Regions from separate parts of the Streptomyces sp. NPDC005551 genome, predicted to be linked through region 3. Evidence: riboswitches for the same ligand, from Rfam matches in the RefSeq annotation. Region 3 holds a riboswitch; each other region holds the start of a gene.
The links. Region 3 has a riboswitch for cobalamin ahead of ACFYP4_RS15930 (CbtB-domain containing protein). Riboswitches for the same ligand answer to the same signal wherever they lie in the genome.
Positions count from the first base shown of each region.

Region 1: another riboswitch for cobalamin. It lies ahead of ACFYP4_RS05040 (prenyltransferase/squalene oxidase repeat-containing protein); the one in region 3 lies ahead of ACFYP4_RS15930 (CbtB-domain containing protein).
Region 2: another riboswitch for cobalamin. It lies ahead of ACFYP4_RS19390 (ribonucleoside-diphosphate reductase subunit alpha); the one in region 3 lies ahead of ACFYP4_RS15930 (CbtB-domain containing protein).
Region 4: another riboswitch for cobalamin. It lies ahead of ACFYP4_RS32170 (cobalamin biosynthesis protein); the one in region 3 lies ahead of ACFYP4_RS15930 (CbtB-domain containing protein).

Region 1 is NZ_JBIAJE010000002.1:178,335-182,944, reverse strand. Features, by position in the region: gene ACFYP4_RS05050 (CbiQ family ECF transporter T component) at 1-179, opposite strand, end outside; gene ACFYP4_RS05045 (SCO2322 family protein) at 753-1,418, opposite strand; gene ACFYP4_RS05040 (prenyltransferase/squalene oxidase repeat-containing protein) at 1,415-2,662, opposite strand; cobalamin riboswitch at 2,770-2,903, opposite strand; gene ACFYP4_RS05035 (MBL fold metallo-hydrolase) at 2,967-3,992, opposite strand; gene ACFYP4_RS05030 (aldehyde dehydrogenase) at 4,192-4,610, shown strand, end outside.
Region 2 is NZ_JBIAJE010000006.1:296,552-301,161, forward strand. Features, by position in the region: gene ACFYP4_RS19390 (ribonucleoside-diphosphate reductase subunit alpha) at 1-2,155, opposite strand, end outside; cobalamin riboswitch at 2,283-2,445, opposite strand; gene ACFYP4_RS19395 (GNAT family N-acetyltransferase) at 2,507-3,019, opposite strand; gene mctP (monocarboxylate uptake permease MctP) at 3,096-4,610, opposite strand, start outside.
Region 3 is NZ_JBIAJE010000005.1:120,279-124,888, forward strand. Features, by position in the region: gene ACFYP4_RS15915 (acyl-CoA dehydrogenase family protein) at 1-11, opposite strand, end outside; gene ACFYP4_RS15920 (TetR/AcrR family transcriptional regulator) at 311-961, shown strand; gene ACFYP4_RS15925 (CbtA family protein) at 1,020-1,793, opposite strand; gene ACFYP4_RS15930 (CbtB-domain containing protein) at 1,819-2,040, opposite strand; cobalamin riboswitch at 2,077-2,241, opposite strand; gene ACFYP4_RS15935 (histidine phosphatase family protein) at 2,356-2,979, shown strand; gene ACFYP4_RS15940 (four-helix bundle copper-binding protein) at 3,218-3,583, opposite strand; gene ACFYP4_RS15945 (DUF6479 family protein) at 3,724-4,098, shown strand; gene ACFYP4_RS15950 (GNAT family N-acetyltransferase) at 4,319-4,610, shown strand, end outside.
Region 4 is NZ_JBIAJE010000015.1:63,808-68,417, reverse strand. Features, by position in the region: gene cobN (cobaltochelatase subunit CobN) at 1-400, opposite strand, end outside; gene ACFYP4_RS32175 (cobyric acid synthase) at 397-1,905, opposite strand; gene ACFYP4_RS32170 (cobalamin biosynthesis protein) at 1,902-2,855, opposite strand; cobalamin riboswitch at 2,964-3,107, opposite strand; gene ACFYP4_RS32165 (hypothetical protein) at 3,246-3,467, opposite strand; gene ACFYP4_RS32160 (inorganic phosphate transporter) at 3,480-4,610, opposite strand, start outside.

The sequences.
Region 1 (4,610 bases), on a different contig from region 3:
TACGAGCGGGCCCAGGGCGCGTCGGTGCGGCGGGCGGCCACGACATATCCGGCGACGCCGACGAGCAGGGCGAGGAGGAGCGGGTTGGTGGTGCGGGAGGCGGCGGTACCCAGGCCCAGGGCCCAGATCCACCAGGCGCCCGGGTGCAGGGCGTTGCCACGGTTGGCCTCCGCCGTCAGACGCCGGCGGAGCGCGCCCGGACCGGTGACCGGCTCCCGGGGAAGACCGCCCGGGACGCCCGCACCGCGCCCGCGCAGGCGACCGCCCCGGGAAGTCCGCCACGCCGGGTCGTCGTCCGGAGGGCCCGGGGTGCGGGCGTGTTCGGCCGGGGTCGACCGTCCCGAGGGGTGGTCGTCAGTGGCCCGGGCAGCCTGCCGTTCCGAGAGGCGGTTGTTCGCGGCCGGCATCGGCCGCTCCGCCTGGCGACCGTCCCGGCCCTTGGGACCCTGCCGTCCCGGGGTGCGGCCGTCCTCGGCCGGGGCCGACTGTCCCGGGGTGCGGCCGTCCTCGGCCGGGGCCGACTGTCCCGGGGAGCGGCCGTCCGCGCCTTGGGCAGCCTGCCGTTCCGGGGTGCGGCCGTGCGCGGCCGGAGCCGCCCCTTCGGCAGCGTGGCTGTCCTTGGCCGGAGTGGACCCGTCCGCGAGGCGGCTGCCCTCGGTCGGGGCCGGCCTGGCCGCGGGGCGGCCGGCCTTCCGTGGGGCGGGCGGAGCGGGACGGTCGTGCTCGTCCGTCGTCACAGGTTCCACCTCACGTCAGTGTCGGCGGCGCCGGGCCTGCCAGACCGCCGCCGCCCCCAGTGCCGCGACCGCCGCGAGCCCCGCGAGCAGCCCGACCGACGGGCCGGAGTCCCCGGAGCCGGACGCGGAGCCGGACTCCGACTCGGAGCGGGGACCGGCGGAGGCGCCCGGCTCGTCGGCCGCGACCTGTTCGCCGCAGCCGGCCCGCGGATAGCCCGCGATGGCGCACAGCAGCGCGTTGCTGTCGTAGCGCAGCGGCTTCGCCACGGCGGCGAGCGCCTCGGCCGTCGTCGCGTCGGGACGGACCCGCGCGCAGGCGGTACGCGGCCGCGGCGGCGTCTCACCGGACGGCGCGTCCGCGGCCGTACCGAAGTCGAGGACGAGAGCGATCCGCTTCGTGCCGTCCCGGGCGGGCGTGCCGGCGCAGATGGACCCGAAGTCCGTGTTCCCGCGCGGCTTCACCGCGCGCGAGGAGTCCTCGCTCACCGCGAACCGGAATCCCTGCACGGCACCGTCGGACGGCCGCGCCGTCGACGGCCCCTGGGTGGCGTACGCCCACGTCCCGCCGGTCAGGTCCCAGAACGACCAGTAGCGGTAGCCGGCGGCCCCGGCCTCGCCCGCCCCGCCGAGCACGAGGAGCAGCAGGGCGAGGACCGCGGCGACGCCGCCGCGCCGGGTCACGGCTGCCGCTTCCTGTTGCGGCCGCTGATCAGGAAGCCCACGCCGACGCCGGCGACGAGGCCCACGCCGACGATCCACCAGACGCCGATCCCGCCGTCCTCGTCGCTGTCCTTCTTCTTGTCGCCCTGGTCCGTGCCGGGACCGTCCGAGTGGCCGGAGGCCTGCGTCGCCGGACCGGTCGCGCCGAGCTGCCGGACCAGGTCCGCGCCGCCGAAGTCGCGCGGGTCGGTGCCGGTCGCGTGCGCCGCGAAGATCAGCTGCGCGTACGCGGCGGGCCCGGACTTCGCCGCCCAGGCGCCGGAGTTCTTCTCCAGCCAGGCGAGGGGCCCGTCCGTGTCGCCGGTGCGGCCCGCGGCGGCGAGCGCGACGACGGCGTCCGCGGTGTTGCCGTGGTCGGGCTGGTCCTTGGCGCCGGGCATCGCCGACTTCAGGTAGGGGGTGCCGTGCAGGACGCCGGCGAGGTGGGCCGCGCCGTTGCGGGCCGCGTCCCGGGGCGTGGGCTTCTCCGCGTCCGCGCAGGCCGAGCCGCCCGCCGCCTTGCCCGCCGGCGCCGCGAACCCCTTGCCGAGGGCGCCGAGCACACCGGCCGCGGTGGCGTCCTCGTTCGCCGCGAGCGCCCCCTTCTTGTCGGGCTGGTAGGCGAAGGCCCCGCCGCCGTCGTCGCCGCAGGGGACCGCCAGCTTCAGCAGGGCGTCGTACGGGGACCTGCCGCCCTTGGTGACGTCTGCGGGCCGGTCACCCGCGGCGGCGAGCGCGCCGATCACCACGGAGGTCGAGTTCGCGTCGCTGGCCCCGCCCGCGGCGAAGCCCCAGCCGCCGTCCTTGTTCTGCGCCGACTTCAGCCAGGCGAGGGCCTTGTCCGTCTCGGCGGCGTGGCCGCCGAGCGCGGCGAGCGCCTGCACCGCGGCGGCGGTGCTGTTCGTGTCCACCGTCGTCTTCGCGTCGCACTTCGCGGACGCGTCGGCGCGGTAGGGCGCGAAGGCGCCGCTCGCGCACTGCTGCCCGGTCAGCCAGTCGACGGCCTTGCGGGCGGGCTTCACGCCCGCGGTGTGCTGGGCGAGCAGCGCGAGCGACTGCCGCCAGACACCGTCGTAGGTGGGGTCGGTGGTGCCGTACAGCCCGGAGGGGAGCGCCCGCGAGGGCGATGGGGACGGGGACGAGTCGTCGGCGAGGGCGGCGGGTGCGGCCGCCGTACCGATCACGGCGGTGACGGCCAGTACCGCGGCGGTGCGGCGAACAGACATGACTCTCCCTGCGGGGAGCCGGGCGGCACCGGGCACACTGGAGTACCGGGTGGCTCCGGCTCCGTATCCCTCGACGGTGCCGGCCGGCGGCGGGCTGCCGCAGGCACGAGCCGGTCACGTCCCGCGCGAGGCGATCCGGCTCACCGTCCGGCGGACGGTTCACGGTTGCGGGTCAGCGCCGGAATTGCACCGGCTTCCCCCCGTACGGGTGTGATGACGACGCGCTCACTCTACCGGCCCGCGGTCCACGGCCCGAGGGCCGCCCGGTACGCCCCCGGCGGCGGGCGGGCGGCCCCCGTGCCGGTCACACGGCCCGGTACGTGACGGGATCGCTCCCCGGTACGGTCTCCGCCCGGCCCAGCTTCACCAGCCGGCGCACGTGGGCCTCGGCCTCGGAGACGGCGATGTTCCGCGAGGAGTACGGGATGCGCTCCCAGGGGCGGTTCCACTCCATGCGCTCGGCCAGCTGCCAGGCGGTGAGCGGGACGCGGAGCAGGCCGAGCAGCCCGGTGAGCCGTTCCTCGTGGTGGGCGAGCAGTGCCCGGACGCGTGCCGCCGCGTCCGTGAAGGCGTACTGGTGGGCGGGGAGCACCTCGGCGGCGCCGAGACGGCCGACGCGCTCCAGGGAGTCGCGGTAGTCGCCGAGCGGGTCGGTGACCGTGGCGTCGTCCGGATCCTCGTACAGGCCGATGTGCGGGGTGATCTCCGGCAGCAGGTGGTCGCCGGAGAACAGGCGCCCGCGGCCCGCGAGCCGTGCCGGATGGTCCTCCTCCAGGTGCAGGCAGACGTGGCCCGGCGTGTGGCCGGGCGTCCAGATCGCGCGCAGCCGGCGGCCCGGCAGGTCGAGGAGGTCGCCGGGGACGATCTCGCGGTCGGGGAGCGCGGGGGAGAGGCCGGGCAGCGCCCGGGGGCGGGCGGTGCGCAGCGGTGCCACGTGCGCCTCGGGGGCGCCGGCCGCCGCCAGCTTGTCCGCCATGTACGTGAACCACCGCTCGGGCCGGTACTCGCGCATCCGCCGGACGACGGAGGCGTCCGCCGCGTGCATCGCGATCCAGGCGCCCGACGCCTCCCGCACCGCCGCGGACAGGCCGTGGTGGTCGGGGTGGTGGTGGGTGACGACCACGCCGTGGATCTCGGCGACGGAGGTGCCGCAGCCGGTGAGCCCGGCGCTGAGGACGTCCAGGGACGCGGGGTCGTCCCAGCCGGTGTCGACGAGGACGGGCCCCCGGTCGGTGTCCACGACGTACACCAGCGTGTGGCCGAGGGGGTTGTCCGGGATGGGGACCCTGATCGACCGTACGCCCCCGCCGTGATCGGTCACCTGCGTCATGGGCTTCCCCCCGTCGCCGTGTCCCGGCCACTATAACTAGAACCGGTTCCAATGGTGGCCCAAGTCGACCGCATGCGCCGTTGGTTGGGCTTCGCGGTCGTGCGCGAGTGCGGGCTCCGTGGACTCGTCGGGCCGGAACTGGTATCAGTTCTCGTATCTGATGACTCGTCAGGAAGCGTCCTCCGGAGAGGCAGTCGCCATGACCGAGCTCGTGGAACACGGACAGCTGTTCATCGGCGGGGAGTTGACGGATCCCCTGGGCGAGGACGTCATCGAGGTGATCTCACCGCACACGGAGGAGGTCATCGGACGGGTGCCGCACGCCTCGGCGCGGGACGTCGACCGGGCCGTCGCCGCCGCGCGCCGGGCGTTCGACGAAGGACCCTGGCCGCGGATGACGCTCGGCGAGCGGATCGAGGTCGTCACCCGCATCAAGGACGGGATCGCGCTGCGTCACGAGGAGATCGCCCGGGTGATCTCCAGCGAGAACGGTTCCCCGTACTCCTGGAGCGTCCTCGCGCAGGCGCTCGGCGCGATGATGGTCTGGGACGCGGCGATCACCGTCGCCCGGGACTTCACGTACGAGGAGACGCGCGACGGCGTCCTCGGGAAGATCCT
Region 2 (4,610 bases), on a different contig from region 3:
CCAGGAACAGGTTCAGCGACTGGGCCTGGTCCAGGTACGGAGTCCGGGCGGCGGCCATGTCGATCAGCGCGCGCTGCGGGATCTCCCAGGCCGTGCGGTACAGGTCCCGCACTTCCCGCGGCACCCGGGTGAGGCCCTGCACCGAGCCGTTCGCCTCGCGCAGCGCCTCCCGGGTCTGCGCGTCCCACACGCCGAGCCGCTTCAGCTCCTCCACCAGGTAGGAGTTGACCTGGAGGAACTCACCGGACAGCGTCTCGCGCTTGAACAGGTTGGAGACCTGGGGCTCGATGCACTCGTAGACACCCGCGATGGAAGCGATCGTCGCGGTCGGCGCGATGGCGAGCAGCAGCGAGTTGCGCATGCCGACGGCAGCGATCCGCTCCCGCAGGGCCGCCCAGCGCTCCGGCCAGACCGGCTCCACGGCGTAGTGGTCCGGGTGCAGGACACCGCGGGCGGTGCGGGTCTTCTCCCAGGCGGGGAGCGGGCCGTTGCGCTCGGCGAGGTCCGCGGACGCCTCGTAGGCGGCCAGCATGACGCGTTCGGCGATCCGGGTGGAGAGCTGCTTGGCGGCGGCGGAGTCGAAGGGCAGCCGCAGTTTGAAGAAGACGTCCTGAAGGCCCATCGCGCCGAGGCCCACCGGGCGCCACCGGGCGTTGGAGCGGCCCGCCTGTTCGGTCGGGTAGAAGTTGATGTCGACGACCCGGTCGAGGAAGGTCACCGCCGTGCGGACGGTCTCGTCCAGCCGCTCCCAGTCGATGTCCCCGTCGACGACGAAGGCGCCGAGGTTGACCGAGCCGAGGTTGCAGACCGCGGTCTCCCCGTCGTTCGTGACCTCCAGGATCTCGGTGCACAGGTTCGAGGAGTGGACGGTGTGGCCCGGCTCCGCCGTCTGGTTGGCGGTGCGGTTGGCGGCGTCCTTGAACGTCATCCAGCCGTTGCCGGTCTGCGCCAGGGTGCGCATCATCCGGCCGTACAGGTCGCGGGCGGGGATCGTCTTCCTGGCCAGCCCCGCCTCCTCGGCCCGGCGGTACGCGGCGTCGAACTCCTCGCCCCACAGGTCGACCAGCTCGGGCACGTCGGACGGCGAGAACAGCGACCAGACGCCGTTCGCGTCGACCCGGCGCATGAACTCGTCGGGGATCCAGTGCGCGAGGTTGAGATTGTGCGTCCGGCGGGCGTCCTCACCGGTGTTGTCGCGCAGCTCCAGGAACTCCTCGATGTCGGAGTGCCAGGTCTCCAGGTACACCGCGGCCGCGCCCTTACGCCGGCCGCCCTGGTTGACCGCGGCGACCGAGGCGTCCAGCGTCTTCAGGAACGGCACGATTCCGTTGGAGTGACCGTTCGTGCCGCGGATCAGCGAACCGCGGGAGCGGATGCGGGAGTAGGACAGGCCGATGCCGCCGGCGTGCTTCGAGAGGCGGGCCACCTGGTGGTAGCGGTCGTAGAGGGAGTCCAGCTCGTCCAGCGGGGAGTCGAGGAGGTAGCAGGACGACATCTGCGGGTGGCGGGTGCCGGAGTTGAACAGCGTGGGGGAGGAGGGGAGATAGTCGAGCCGGCTCATCAGACCGTAGAGCGCGGCCACTTCGTCGACGGCGCGGGAGGTGTCGTCCTCGGCGAGGCCGGAGGCGACGCGCAGCATGAAGAACTGCGGGGTCTCGATCACGCGCCGGGTGATCGGGTGCCGGAGCAGATAGCGGCTGTGCAGGGTGCGCAGGCCGAAGTAACCGAAGCGGTCGTCGCCCGCGACGTCGACGAGCGCGTCGAGGCGTGCCGCGTGCAGGCGGACGAACTCGGCGGTGCGGTCCGCGATCAGTCCCTCCCGGTGCCCGACGGCGACGGAACCGGAGAAGGACGTGACGCCCTGCGAGGCGGCCTCGGCGGCGATGCTGATCGTCAGCAGCCGCGCGGCCAGGCGTGAGTAGACCGGGTCCTCGGAGATGAGTCCCGCCGCGGCCTCGGTGGCCAGTTCGCGCAGCTCCGCCTCGTCCGCCCGCGCGGACCGGCCGCGCAGCGCGGCGGCGGCGACCTTGCCGGGGTCGGCGTCGGGGAGGTCGGCGGTGAGGTCGGTCAGGGTCCGCAGCAGCGCGGCACCGGGACCGTCCGGCTCGGCCGATGTCGCGGGCGGTGTCGCCGGATCGGCTGGCGCGATGGTCACGTGGGGCTCTCCCTCGCTCGGCACGGGGCCTTCGGGAGGGCAGCGGGGCACACGTCGTCCCGCACGGGTACGCGTGCGTCCACCGGCCCATTCCACGAGGCCCGGACGTCTGGGCACCCGGACCGGACGGACCGGGCGCACTGCCGGCAGGTCCTCGGACTGACCGTGTGCGCGAACGCGCACAAGTACACCGTTGCGGGACAGTTCCGGATTCGCACCGGATTCCCCTGCGGCGACAGCGAGCATGAGCATACATCTTGTGCCGGGCCGCCGACACGCCCCCACATGTTGTGCCGTGTCGGCTCCGGAGGGTGGCAGTCGGCGGGCAGGCCGCCGTCGCCTCCCCCGCTGTCAGAGCGTCAGCTCGTACGTCAGCAGCAGGATGTCGTCGAGGTCCGGGAGCGGGTTCCAGTCGCGCGCGGGGGCCCGGGTGAAACCGAGCCGCTCGTAGACGCGGTGGGCGGCGCGCATGGTGCGCTGGGTGGAGAGCACGACGCGGAAACAGCCCTCCGTGGCCCGTGCGCGGTCGATGCACGCCCGCACCAGGGCCTCTCCGGCGCCTCTTCCACGCGCCTCACGGGCGACCGCGAGCATGCGGATCTCGGCCTCGCCGGGGCCCGCGAGTTCGGCCAGTGCGCTGCCCGCCGATGGCACATGGGTCACGCCGCCGAGCACCGTGCCCTGCCGGTCGACGGCGACCAGGACCTCGGCCGCGGCGGCGCGCCGCTCGACGTCCCGCAAGTGCACCAGGTAGCCGTCGCTCTCCCCGAAGTCGAGCAGGCCGTCCCCGAGATACGCCTGCGCGGTGATCTCCCCGAGCGTCTCGTACTCCTCGGGCCGGGCCCGTCTGATGAGGATGTCCATGCGGCCGAGTCTGCCGGAAACGGACGACGACGGGCCGCCGGTTCTCCCCGGCGGCCCGTCGTCCGGTGCGCGGGACTCAGTGGGCGACGTCCGCCGTGGCCACCGGGAGTTCCGTCCGGACACCCGGGTCCCCGGCGTCCGCCGTGTAGTCCGCGGGCGAGGTCTCGTCCACGCCGTCGGGGGCCTTCGCCGCGCGCAGGGCGAAGGTGAGCACCACCGTCACCACGACGTTCAGCACGAAGGCCGTCAGACCGATGTAGCCGATCTCCCCGATGCCGGGGATCTCCTTGGAGCTGCCGCCGAAGTGCTTCTGCGTCGGGGAGGCGACCCCGTACGCGGCGAGGGTGCCGTAGGCCATGCCGACCGCCCAGCCCGCGAGGAGCGCCCAGCGGTGGAACCACCGGGTGAACAGACCGCCGACGAGCGCCGGGAAGGTCTGCAAAATCCAGATGCCGCCCAGCAGCTGGAAGTTGATCGCGACGGTCTTGTCCATGGTGAGGACGAAGGCCAGCGCACCCACCTTCACCAGCAGTGAGACCAGCTTGGAGACCTGGGTCTCCTGCTTCGGTGTGGCGTCCGGCTTGATGAAGTCCTTGTAGATGTTGCGGGTGAACAGGTTCGCCGCGGCGATGGACATGATCGCCGCAGGCACCAGCGCGCCGATGCCGATGGCCGCGAAGGCCACACCCGCGAACCAGTCGGGGAACATCGTCTCGAAGAGCTGCGGGATCGCCAGCTGCCCGTTCTCCACCTTCACCCCGGCCGCGATGGCCATGAACCCGAGCAGGGCGAGCAGGCCGAGCATCAGCGAGTACAGCGGCAGGATCGTGGTGTTGCGCCGGATCACCTCACGGCTGCGGCTGGACAGCGTCGCGGTGATCGAGTGCGGGTACATGAACAGCGCCAGTGCCGAACCGAGGGCGAGCGTGGCGTACGTCCACTGGCCGGCCTCGGCGGGCACGATGCCGCCCGCGCCCGCGGCCGTGTACTTGTCGCCCGCCGCCTTGAAGATCTCGTCGAACCCGCCGAGCTTGATGGGTATGTAGATGATGGCCACCGCGATCACGATGTAGATCAGGGTGTCCTTCACGAACGCGATCAGGGCGGGTGCCCGCAGGCCCGACGAGTACGTGTACGCGGCCAGCACGCCGAACGCGATGAGTAGCGGCAGGTCCTTCACGAACCAGTTGGTGTCCTCACCGCCGCCGACGCCCATCACGTCCAGCACCGCCTGGATGCCGACGAGTTGCAGCGCGATGTAGGGCATCGTGGCGAGGATGCCGGTGACGGCCACCGCCAGCGACAGCCCCTTGGAGCCGAAGCGCCCGCGCACGAAGTCCGACGTCGTCACATAGCCGTGCTTGTGCGAGACCGACCACAGTCGCGGCAGGAACGTGAAGATCAGCGGGTAGACGAGGATGGTGTACGGCACGGCGAAGAAGCCGGCCGCGCCCGCCGCGTAGATCGCCGCGGGTACGGCGACGAAGGTGTACGCCGTGTAGAGGTCGCCGCCGAGCAGGAACCAGGTCACCCAGGTGCCGAACGACCGTCCGCCCAGGCCCCATTCGTCGAGGCTGTGCTCGACCTCGGC
Region 3 (4,610 bases):
TGGAGATGCACGGCGCCTCCCGGCTCCCGGTGGACCGACTGGTCCCACCCCGGACTTGACGGCGCACACAGTAGAACGCGTTCCAGAAATTGGGAATGCCGAAGACACGTCGGAGAACGCGCGGCCGCCCACACCTCCGGCGCCGCCGCCGAGCCGCCGGTCACCCACACCCCCGGCGCCACCGCCCTACGGCAGATGTCCTGGACGACCCGCCGGACGTAGCATGCGGGGAGACCCCGAAACCGGCTGGCCCGCCGGTTTTCCCGGAAGTGCAGGAATCGGCCCGAACACGAACCTGGACCCGCGCACCATGAAGACCGACAGACACGAAGCGGAGGACGGACCGTCGGCCCCCTCCACCAGACCGGCGCTGAACCGTGCCCGCATCGCCGCGGCGGCACTGGCGCTGATCGACGTGAACGGGCTGCGCGCCTTCTCGATGCGCAAGCTCGGTGCGGGACTCGGCGTGGACCCGATGACCGCGTACCGCTACTTCGAGGACCAGGACGCACTCTTCGACGGCGTCGCCGAACTCCTCCTGGAGGAGGTGGACTTCGATTCGCTGCCCTGGGGCGGCTCCTGGCGGGCGGTGGCCGAGCAGTACTGTCGGCGGCTGCGGCGCACGCTGCTCGCACACCCGCACGCCGTCGCCGTGTTCGCGACGCATCCGGTGCGCTCGCCCGCCGCGACGGACGCCTGCGCGCGGCTCGTCGACCATGTCGGCGCCGCGGGTTTCGGGCCCGCCCGGGCGGGCCGCATCGCCCGCTGCCTGCGGGAGTTCACCGTGGGACACGCGCTGAGCCTGGCCGTGCTGCGCCCCGGCGCGGAGGACTGCGCCGGCGACCCCGCCGAGCAGTTCGACACCGGGCTCACCGCGATGCTGGACGGCTTCGAACGCCTCGCCCGGCCTTCGCGCGCGAAGGCCCCGGGAGCCGTGGACCGGTCCGCCCGGCCGGACTGACGCCCGGGCACGAGAAGCGGGCCCCGGCCGGCCGGGGCCCGCCGTGATCTGCGCTCGCTCAGGGAGCGACCGGTGCCGCGGTCACCGGCTTCTCCTCCCTGCCCTGGGCGGGGGCGGTCCCGGGCGCCGTCAGCCGCTGGGCCAGTGCGCCGAAGACGAGCCCGAAGGACGTCCACAGCGTCAGCTGGATCGCCAGTGCCGCGAGCCGGAACTGCCACAGCAGGGTGCCCGAGAAGTCCCTCGGTACCTCGTCGACCGCCGGAAGGAACGCGTACGCCAGACCGACGGCGGCGACGAAGAACGCCCCGGCGGCCAGCGTGGCGTTCCAGTTGCCCAGCCGCGGTGCGAGGCGCTTGCCGAGGATCACGGTCGCGACGGCGAGCAGCACGCTGAGGACGACCATGAGGAAGTACAGCGTCGTCCGCTTGCCGATGGTGTCGGCGTCACCGACGGACGGCGGGTTGGCCGGGTACTTGAGGAACGGCACGACGTAGACCGCGACCAGGCCCGCCGTCGACAGCAGCAGCGCACTCGCCCGGGGCCCGAAGCGGCCGATCCGTCCGAGGGCGAAGCAGTACGCGAGGGCGGCGATGCCGCCGAAGGCGATCCCGTAGACGAGGACGCCGGTGGCCAGGCCCCCGGTGGACTGCATGGTGCGGGTCACCGTCTCCACGCCGTGTTCGTGGTGGTGCGCGTGCGACTCCTCGTAGGCGATCGCGGCGTCCACGCGGGACTCACCGAGGAAGTACGCGACGGCGAGGGCGAGCAGGCCGGCGGCGAGACCCGCCAGCATGCCGCGCACCAAGAGGTTTCTGACTGTTGCTGAGTTCATCGGCTCGTACGCTTCCTCGTCGCCGTCAGTGGCAGGGGAAGCCGAGCAGATGGCGGGCGTCGTGCACCCACTCGTGCACGTTCTCGCCCGAGACGAGCGCGGTGGCGCCCTGTTCGGCGCCGACGAAGTAGAGCAGGACCAGCATCAGGATGCCGAAGAAGACCGCCCAGGGGGCGATCGCGCCGATCGGCAGCTTGGCGGGAACGGCGGTGGGGGTGGCGGTCGGCTGAGCGACGGACTGCGCCATGTGGCAGGACCTCCTGGGGAACTCGCGTCCCATCGTGGTGGTGCACAGGACGACGGCTGCGGGTCTGACTTGCCCTGCCTTCACCACCCCTGGCGGGAGCGGCACTTGCGGGGATTACAGTGGCGCGACCGTGCCGGATTCTCACCGGGCTTCCGCCGTACCGTCGTCAATATCGTCGAGACCGTACCGCGAAGCGGAGGTCCGGCCAAGGGCGCACGGGAGGCACGGCGCGCGCCCCGGGGCTCACGACCACGGCCAACTCCCGTTCCGCGCACGGCGTTCGGCCGCCGGCATTTCGATCACGAGAGCGGATCCATGACGACCCGAGTGACCTTGATCTCAGCAGCGTCGAGCGCGGCGCTCCGCGAGGCCCGCTTCGACGACGGCTGTCCCGCGGACGCCGGCGGACTGCGGCTCGCCCGGGCCGCCGCGGGCACGTTCACGGCCGCGGGCGAGCGGTGGGTCTCCCCCAGCGTGCGCTGCCGGGACACCGCGGGCGCGCTCGGTCTGGACGCGGTCGAGGTGGCGGAGTTCGCCGGTCTCGACGTGGGCCGCTGGCGCGGGGCGACGCTGGACGAGGTGGGCGCGACGGAACCGGAAGCGGTCGCGCGATGGCTGGCGGACCCGGGGTCCGCTCCGCACGGCGGGGAGTCGGTGCGGGACTTCTGCGACCGGGTCGCCCGGGGGCTGGAGCGGGCGGCGGAGCACACGGGGCGCGTCGTCGCCGTCGTGGAGCCGGAGGTCGTACGGGCCGCGCTGGTACGGGCTCTCGGGGCGCCCGAGTCCGCGTTCTGGCGGATCGACGTACCGCCGCTGACCGCCACGGACCTCAGCGGACGCTCGCGCCGCTGGAACGTGCGCGCCGGACGCCCGCTGCCGGACCGGGACACGGGGCGGGAAGCGCACCGGCGGGGCGCCGACCGGGACGAGCCCCGGTGAGACGCGGACCGGGACCAACGCCCGCGTGATGCGGACCGGGACTCGCGCTCGCGTGACACGGACCGGCACCCGCGCCCGCGTGACAGGGGCCGAGGCCGGCAGCGATGTGGGGCCCGGCAGGCCGCCTTACCGTCGGCAGCCCCGGGCGACCCGGGCACCCCGGGCCGCCCGGGTGTGCCTGCGGGTTCCCGGGTGTGCCGGCGGGTGCCCGCGGGTGCCGAGGGTGGGACGGCCCGCCTCAGCGGAGCGTGGCCATGAAGTCCATGCAGGCCTGGGCGCACTCACGGCAGGACTTCGCACTGCCCTGCGCGCCGGGGTGGTCGTCGAAGACGTCGGCGCACTCCAGGCAGACGTCCCGGCACCACTCCAGCTGGACGCGCATGCCCGCCTCGTCCAGACCCGACTGCTCGGACAGCATGCGGCACGTCGCGTCGCACACCTCCGCGCACAAGACGCCCTTGCGGCGTACCAGTTCCTGCTCCTTCGGCCCGTCCGGATCCACGAGGCTCGCACGCAGAGCACCTGCCCGCGCACACTCCGCACACGACTGCGCGCACGCGAAGCGGTCCTCCAGGAACCGGAAGAGCTCCTGCTCAGATGTCATCGAGGTCACCCGCCCCGAGTAGCCGCGGTCGCCCCTGTCAAACGCCGCGCTCTTGGGCCCCGGCCGGCGCGACCCGCCCGGTTCACGCGAGGGACGAGGGGTACTCGCGGGACAAAACCCCCACAAGGGACGGATGGGTCATGAACCTACTGGTGAACGACATGGCGGCGAGCGCCAACCGCGGTCTGGTGGCCGGCTTCGCGCCGCTGGTGATCGGTCTGGCCGTCGTGGCGCTGCTGGGCGGTGCCATGTGGATGGGCAGCCGGGTCCGCCGCGAGGAGCCGCCGCGCCCCCGGGCCGACGAACAGCCGAGGCCGCCCGTGAGCGGTCCGGTGTTCGAGGTCTACGAGAACCGCGAGCCCGACGAGGTGCCCCGGAGCAGTCAGCGTCTGACCCCGTACCAGCTGGCGGCCCACGGCAACATCGCCTCGAAGCCGAGCGGGAACACCACACGACGTCGGTGGAGCGCGGGCTCCAGCGGCTCCTTCGGCAGTGGCGGCTCCGGCTCCCACTGACCGCCGCCCGCTCTTCCCTCCCCCGCCCCGCGCGCCGCGGGGGGAGAGCCGTCCCTCGGTGACCGGTCGGCGCGCGGCTGGTCACCGTCACGCCTTCACGAACGCGCTGTTTCCGTTCTGCGAACAACGGGCCGCAGGGGAGGACAGGCGCACCCGGCCGGGGTGACCATGCAGGTCCACGGGGCCCGCACCCCGCGTCCCCCTCCCGCTGGGAAGCACCATGAGCCTGCCGTCGTCCGCCACCCTCCGGTGGGAGTCCGAGAACTGGAACGCCGCCGCCCCGGTCCGGCTGCGCGAGCTGATGTCCGCCGAACTGGCCCCCCGTTACGCCCCTGACGAGCACCGTCGGGTCCGAGCGCCCCAGCCGTCGGCGGACGAGATCGTCGTCACCTGGGTCGCGTACGCGGACGACGTCCCCGTGGCGACCGCCTCACTGCGCAGGCTGCCGGACCGCCACGAGGTCAAGCGGGTCTTCGTCCACGCCGGTCACCGCGGCCGGGGACTGGCCAGGG
Region 4 (4,610 bases), on a different contig from region 3:
TCGGCTCCTCGAAGCCCTTGCCGGTGAGCAGCACGGTGTCGGAGAGGAACCGCGCGAGTTCCGCCAGGTTCTCCGGGCCGCCCTCGACGAGGTAGCGCAGCGCCTCCGCCACGACACCGGCGGGCACGGACGACTCCGCCATCAACTCCGCGTCGGGGACCGCCTCCCCGCCGAGCAGCACGGTCGGCACGCCCGACGCCCTGAGCGCGGCGAGCCCGTCCTCCCAGGCCCGCTTGCCGCCCAGCAGGCGTACGACGGCGACGTCCGCGCCCGCGACGAGCGCGGGCAGTTCCCCGGCGACGTCGACGCGGTTCGGGTTGCCGATCCGGTACGCGGCGCCGGAGGCCCGGGCCGCCAGCAGATCCGTGTCGGCGGTCGACAACAACAACACTGTGCTCATGCGGGTGCTCCTGGTGGGATGAAAGGCAGTCCTGTCGGAGCGCCCGACTCGATGAGCCGCCACAGCGCGTCCGTGTCCGCGTGTTCCTCGATCAGATCGCCGAGCAGGTCCAGTTGCTCCTCGCGCAGCGTGGCGAACGACGTGCCGGCGGCCGGCACGAAGCGGCGGCCCGCGGCGGCCGCCACCTCCCGCAGGAAGGCGCGCCGGAACCCGTCCGACTCCAGCGAGCCGTGCCAGTGCGTGCCCCAGACGGCGCCGACCCGGCAGCCGTCCAGGAAGGGTTCGCCGCCGGTGACCTCGGCGACCCCGTGGTGGATCTCGTAGCCCTCGACGTGCTCGCCGAGCGCCTCGCCCACGGGCCGCGTAAGGGTCTTCTCCCGCGCGAACCGCACGCGCACGGGCAGCAGTCCGAGCCCGTCGACGTGCCCCGCCCGCGACTCGACGTCGTCCTCGATGTGCTCGCCGAGGGCCTGGAAGCCGCCGCAGATCCCGAGCACCGGACGCCCCTCGGCGGCCCGCCGGGCGATCGCGTCCGCGAGGCCGCGCTCCCGCAGCCACTGAAGGGCCCGCACCGTCCCCCGGGTGCCCGGTACGACGACGAGGTCGGCGTCGGCCAGTTCCTCCGCCCGGTCCACGAACCGCACCACGACGCCCGGTTCCGCGGCGAGGGCGTCGACGTCCGTGAAGTTGGACATCAGCGGGACCGCGCAGACCGCGACCCGCAGCACGTCCTCGCCGACGGGCGGCGCCACGACGGACTCCCGAACGGTCCCGCGCAGCGAAACCCTCAGTCCGTCCTCCTCGTCGATGCCGAGTCCGTGCCGGAAAGGCAGGACGCCGTACGAGGGCCGGCCGGTGAGACCGCGCAGCATGTCGAGCCCCGGCTCCAGCAGGGAGACGTCCCCGCGGAACTTGTTGACCAGGAAGCCTGCGACGAGTTCCTGGTCCTCGGGCGACAGCAGGGCCACCGTCCCGAAGAAGGAGGCGAACACGCCCCCGCGGTCGATGTCCCCGACCACGAGGACGGGCAGCCGCGCGTTCCGGGCGATGCCCATGTTCACGATGTCGGTACGGCGCAGGTTGATCTCGGCAGGACTGCCTGCCCCTTCACAGATCACCGCGTCATACGTGCCCCGCAATTGGGCCAGGCAGTCCAGCACGGTCCCGAGCAGTGCCTCCTGGCGGCCCCCGTGGTAGCCGCGCGCACTCATCTCGCCCACCGGCTTCCCCATGAGCACGACCTGGCTGCTGCGGTCGCTCCCCGGCTTGAGCAGCACCGGGTTCATCAGCGCGGTCGGCTCCACACGGGCGGCCTGTGCCTGCATGGCCTGCGCCCGCCCGATCTCCGCCCCCTCGCGCGTGACGAACGAGTTGAGGGACATGTTCTGCGCCTTGAAGGGCGCCACCTTCACGCCTTGGCGCACCAGCCACCGGCAGATCCCGGCGGTCACGACGCTCTTGCCGGCGTCGGAGGTGGTGCCGGCGATCAGCAGTCCGCCGCTCATCGGGTACGCCCCTTCGTGAGTCCCTGCGCGAGCAGCCGCCCGGCGACGCACACGCCCAGCGCGAGCCGGCTCACCCGCCGGGACAGCCGTACGGCCCGCTCGATGTCGTGGACGGCCACGGCCCGCCCGTCGCCGTTCAGCACGGGCCGGTGCTCGACCCGTCCCCCGTACGAGAGGGTCCCGCCCAGCCGTACGCCCAGGGCTCCCGCGAAGGAGGCCTCCACGGGACCGGCGTTGGGGCTGGGGTGCCTGGCGGCGTCGGCACGCCAGGCGCGTACGGCAGCGCGCGGATCGCCGCCCGCGACGGCCGCGAGTACGGCGGTCAGCCGGGCCCCCGGCCAGCCGGCGACGTCGTCGAGCCGCGCGGAGGCCCACCCGTAGCGGCGGTACCTGGCGGACCTGTGCCCGACCATCGCGTCCAGCGTGTTCACGGCCCGGAAGGCGACGAGCCCGGGCACACCGCCGACGGCGCCCCAGACCAGGGCACCCACGACGGCGTCGGAGGTGTTCTCCGCGACGGACTCGACCACGGCCCGGGCGATCCCGTCGGCGTCCAGCGCCTGCGGATCCCGCCCGCACAGGTGGGGCAGCCGCTCGCGGGCGGCGTCGACGTCCCCGGCGGCCAGCGCGCCGCCGACGGTCCTGGCCTCCCGGCCGAGGGAGGTGCCCCCGACGACGGCCCAGGTGGCGGCGGCGGTCAGCGCGACGGAGGCGGCGGGGGAGGTGCGCACACGGCGGCTCGCGAAGGCCGCGAGAACGGTGGCGCCGCCGGCGCAGACCGCGGTGTGCAGCGCGCCCCATCCGCGGTGGTCGCGCCACAGCACCCGTTCCACGGCGCCCGCGGCCCGCCCGAACGCGGCGACCGGGTGCCCGCGGCGGGGGTCGCCGAGGAGCAGGTCGCCGAGGAGGCCGGCGGTGGCGCCGTACGCGAAGACGCGATCGGCACGCACGGGCTCAGCCCGCCGTGGGGTGCGGCAGCACCCTCGTACTCGTCGTCAGGACCCGCAACGGGCAGCCGCGCATGGCGATATGTCCTCACTCAGGGTGTCCGCGCCCTGGTTCGAAGAGACCGGCGGTGAGAGTTCCTGGCTCCCGGGGGCGTTCTTCCCCGGTGACAGTGGCGGGACCGCGCCGGATTCGCACCGGCTTCCTCTCCTGCCGCCGTAGTTGGCTCCGGCAGTCCACCACGGGGTCAGAACAGCCGTCAACTTGCTGTTGACCTGCGAAGGGAGAGTGTGCGAAGCCCCACACGCAGGTGGGGTGCGGGACGGTGTTCCGTCCCGCACCCCACGTGAAGTGATGCCGTGTTGTTCGGTTTTTGTCGGGTATCGGCCCGGTCGTCAGGCGACGATCAGGTAGATGCCGTACGCCACGGCCGCCGCGCACGCGGCGAAGCAGGCGTACGCGCCGGTCACCGCGAGGGCGGCGGAACCGCCCCGGGTGGCCCCGGACTCGCGCTTGGAGAGGCCGACGATGCCGAGGGTGAAGAGGCCGACGAGGGCCACGGTGACCACGAGGCTGGCTCCGAAGACGGAGCCGAGGGCTGCCCAGTCGATGTTCATGCTGTTCGTTCCTTAGACCGTGGCCGGGCGGGTGGGCTCGGTGGGGGCGCCGGCGTCCGGGGCCGGGATGGTGGCCGTCAGGCCGAGGTCGGCCGTGGCGACCGGGCCGGCCGGCGGCGGGGTGACCGCGGCGATCGCGGCGGTCACGACGCCCGCGGGCTCGTCCTGACCGTCGTTGACGTTGGCCATGGTGACCGGCTGGCGGCGCGAGAGCGTCCAGATGACTCCGGCGCCGGCCACGAGCAGCGCGCCCGTGGTGACGATGCCCCAGGTGCCCTGCTGGGTGAGGAACTCGGCACCGGCGCCGACGAGTCCGGCGGCCGGCAGGGTCAGGCCCCACGCGATGAACATGCGGCTCGCGGTCGACCAGCGGACGACCCCGCCCTTGCGGCCGAGGCCCGAGCCCATGACGGCGCCGGAGCAGGACTGCGTGGTGGAGAGCGAGAAGCCCAGGTGCGAGGAGGCGAGGATGACCGTGGCGGCGCTGGTCTGGGCGGCGAAGCCCTGCGGCGGCGCGAGGTCGGTGAGGCCCTTGCCCATGGTGCGGATGATGCGCCAGCCGCCCAGGTAGGTACCGAGCGCGATGGCCATGCCGGCCGACACGATGACCCAGGTGGGAGGGTTGGAGCCCGGCGCGAGGACACCGCCGGTGACCAGGGCGAGGGTGATGATGCCCATGGTCTTCTGCGCGTCGTTCGTGCCGTGGGCCAGCGAGACCAGGCCCGCGGAGGCGATCTGGCCCGCGCGGTACCCCTTGGCGGTCGCCTTCTCGTCGGCGCGCCGCCCGATCCGGTACGTCAGGCGCGTGGCCAGCATCGCGGCGAGTCCGGCGACGACCGGTGCGGCGACCGCGGGGATGAGCACCTTGGTGACGACGGTCGAGCCGTTCACCGACGACCAGCCGGCCGACATCACCGCGGCGCCGATGAGGCCGCCGAAGAGTGCGTGGGAGGAGCTGGAGGGCAGACCCAGGAGCCAGGTCAGCAGATTCCACAGGATGGCGCCGACGAGAGCCGCGAAGATGACCTCCGTACGGATGCCCTCCTCGTTGATGATGCCGCCGGAGATGGTCTTGGCGACCTCCACGGAGAGGAAGGCGCCGACGAGGTTCAGCGCGGCGGACATCGCCACCGCCGTCTTGGG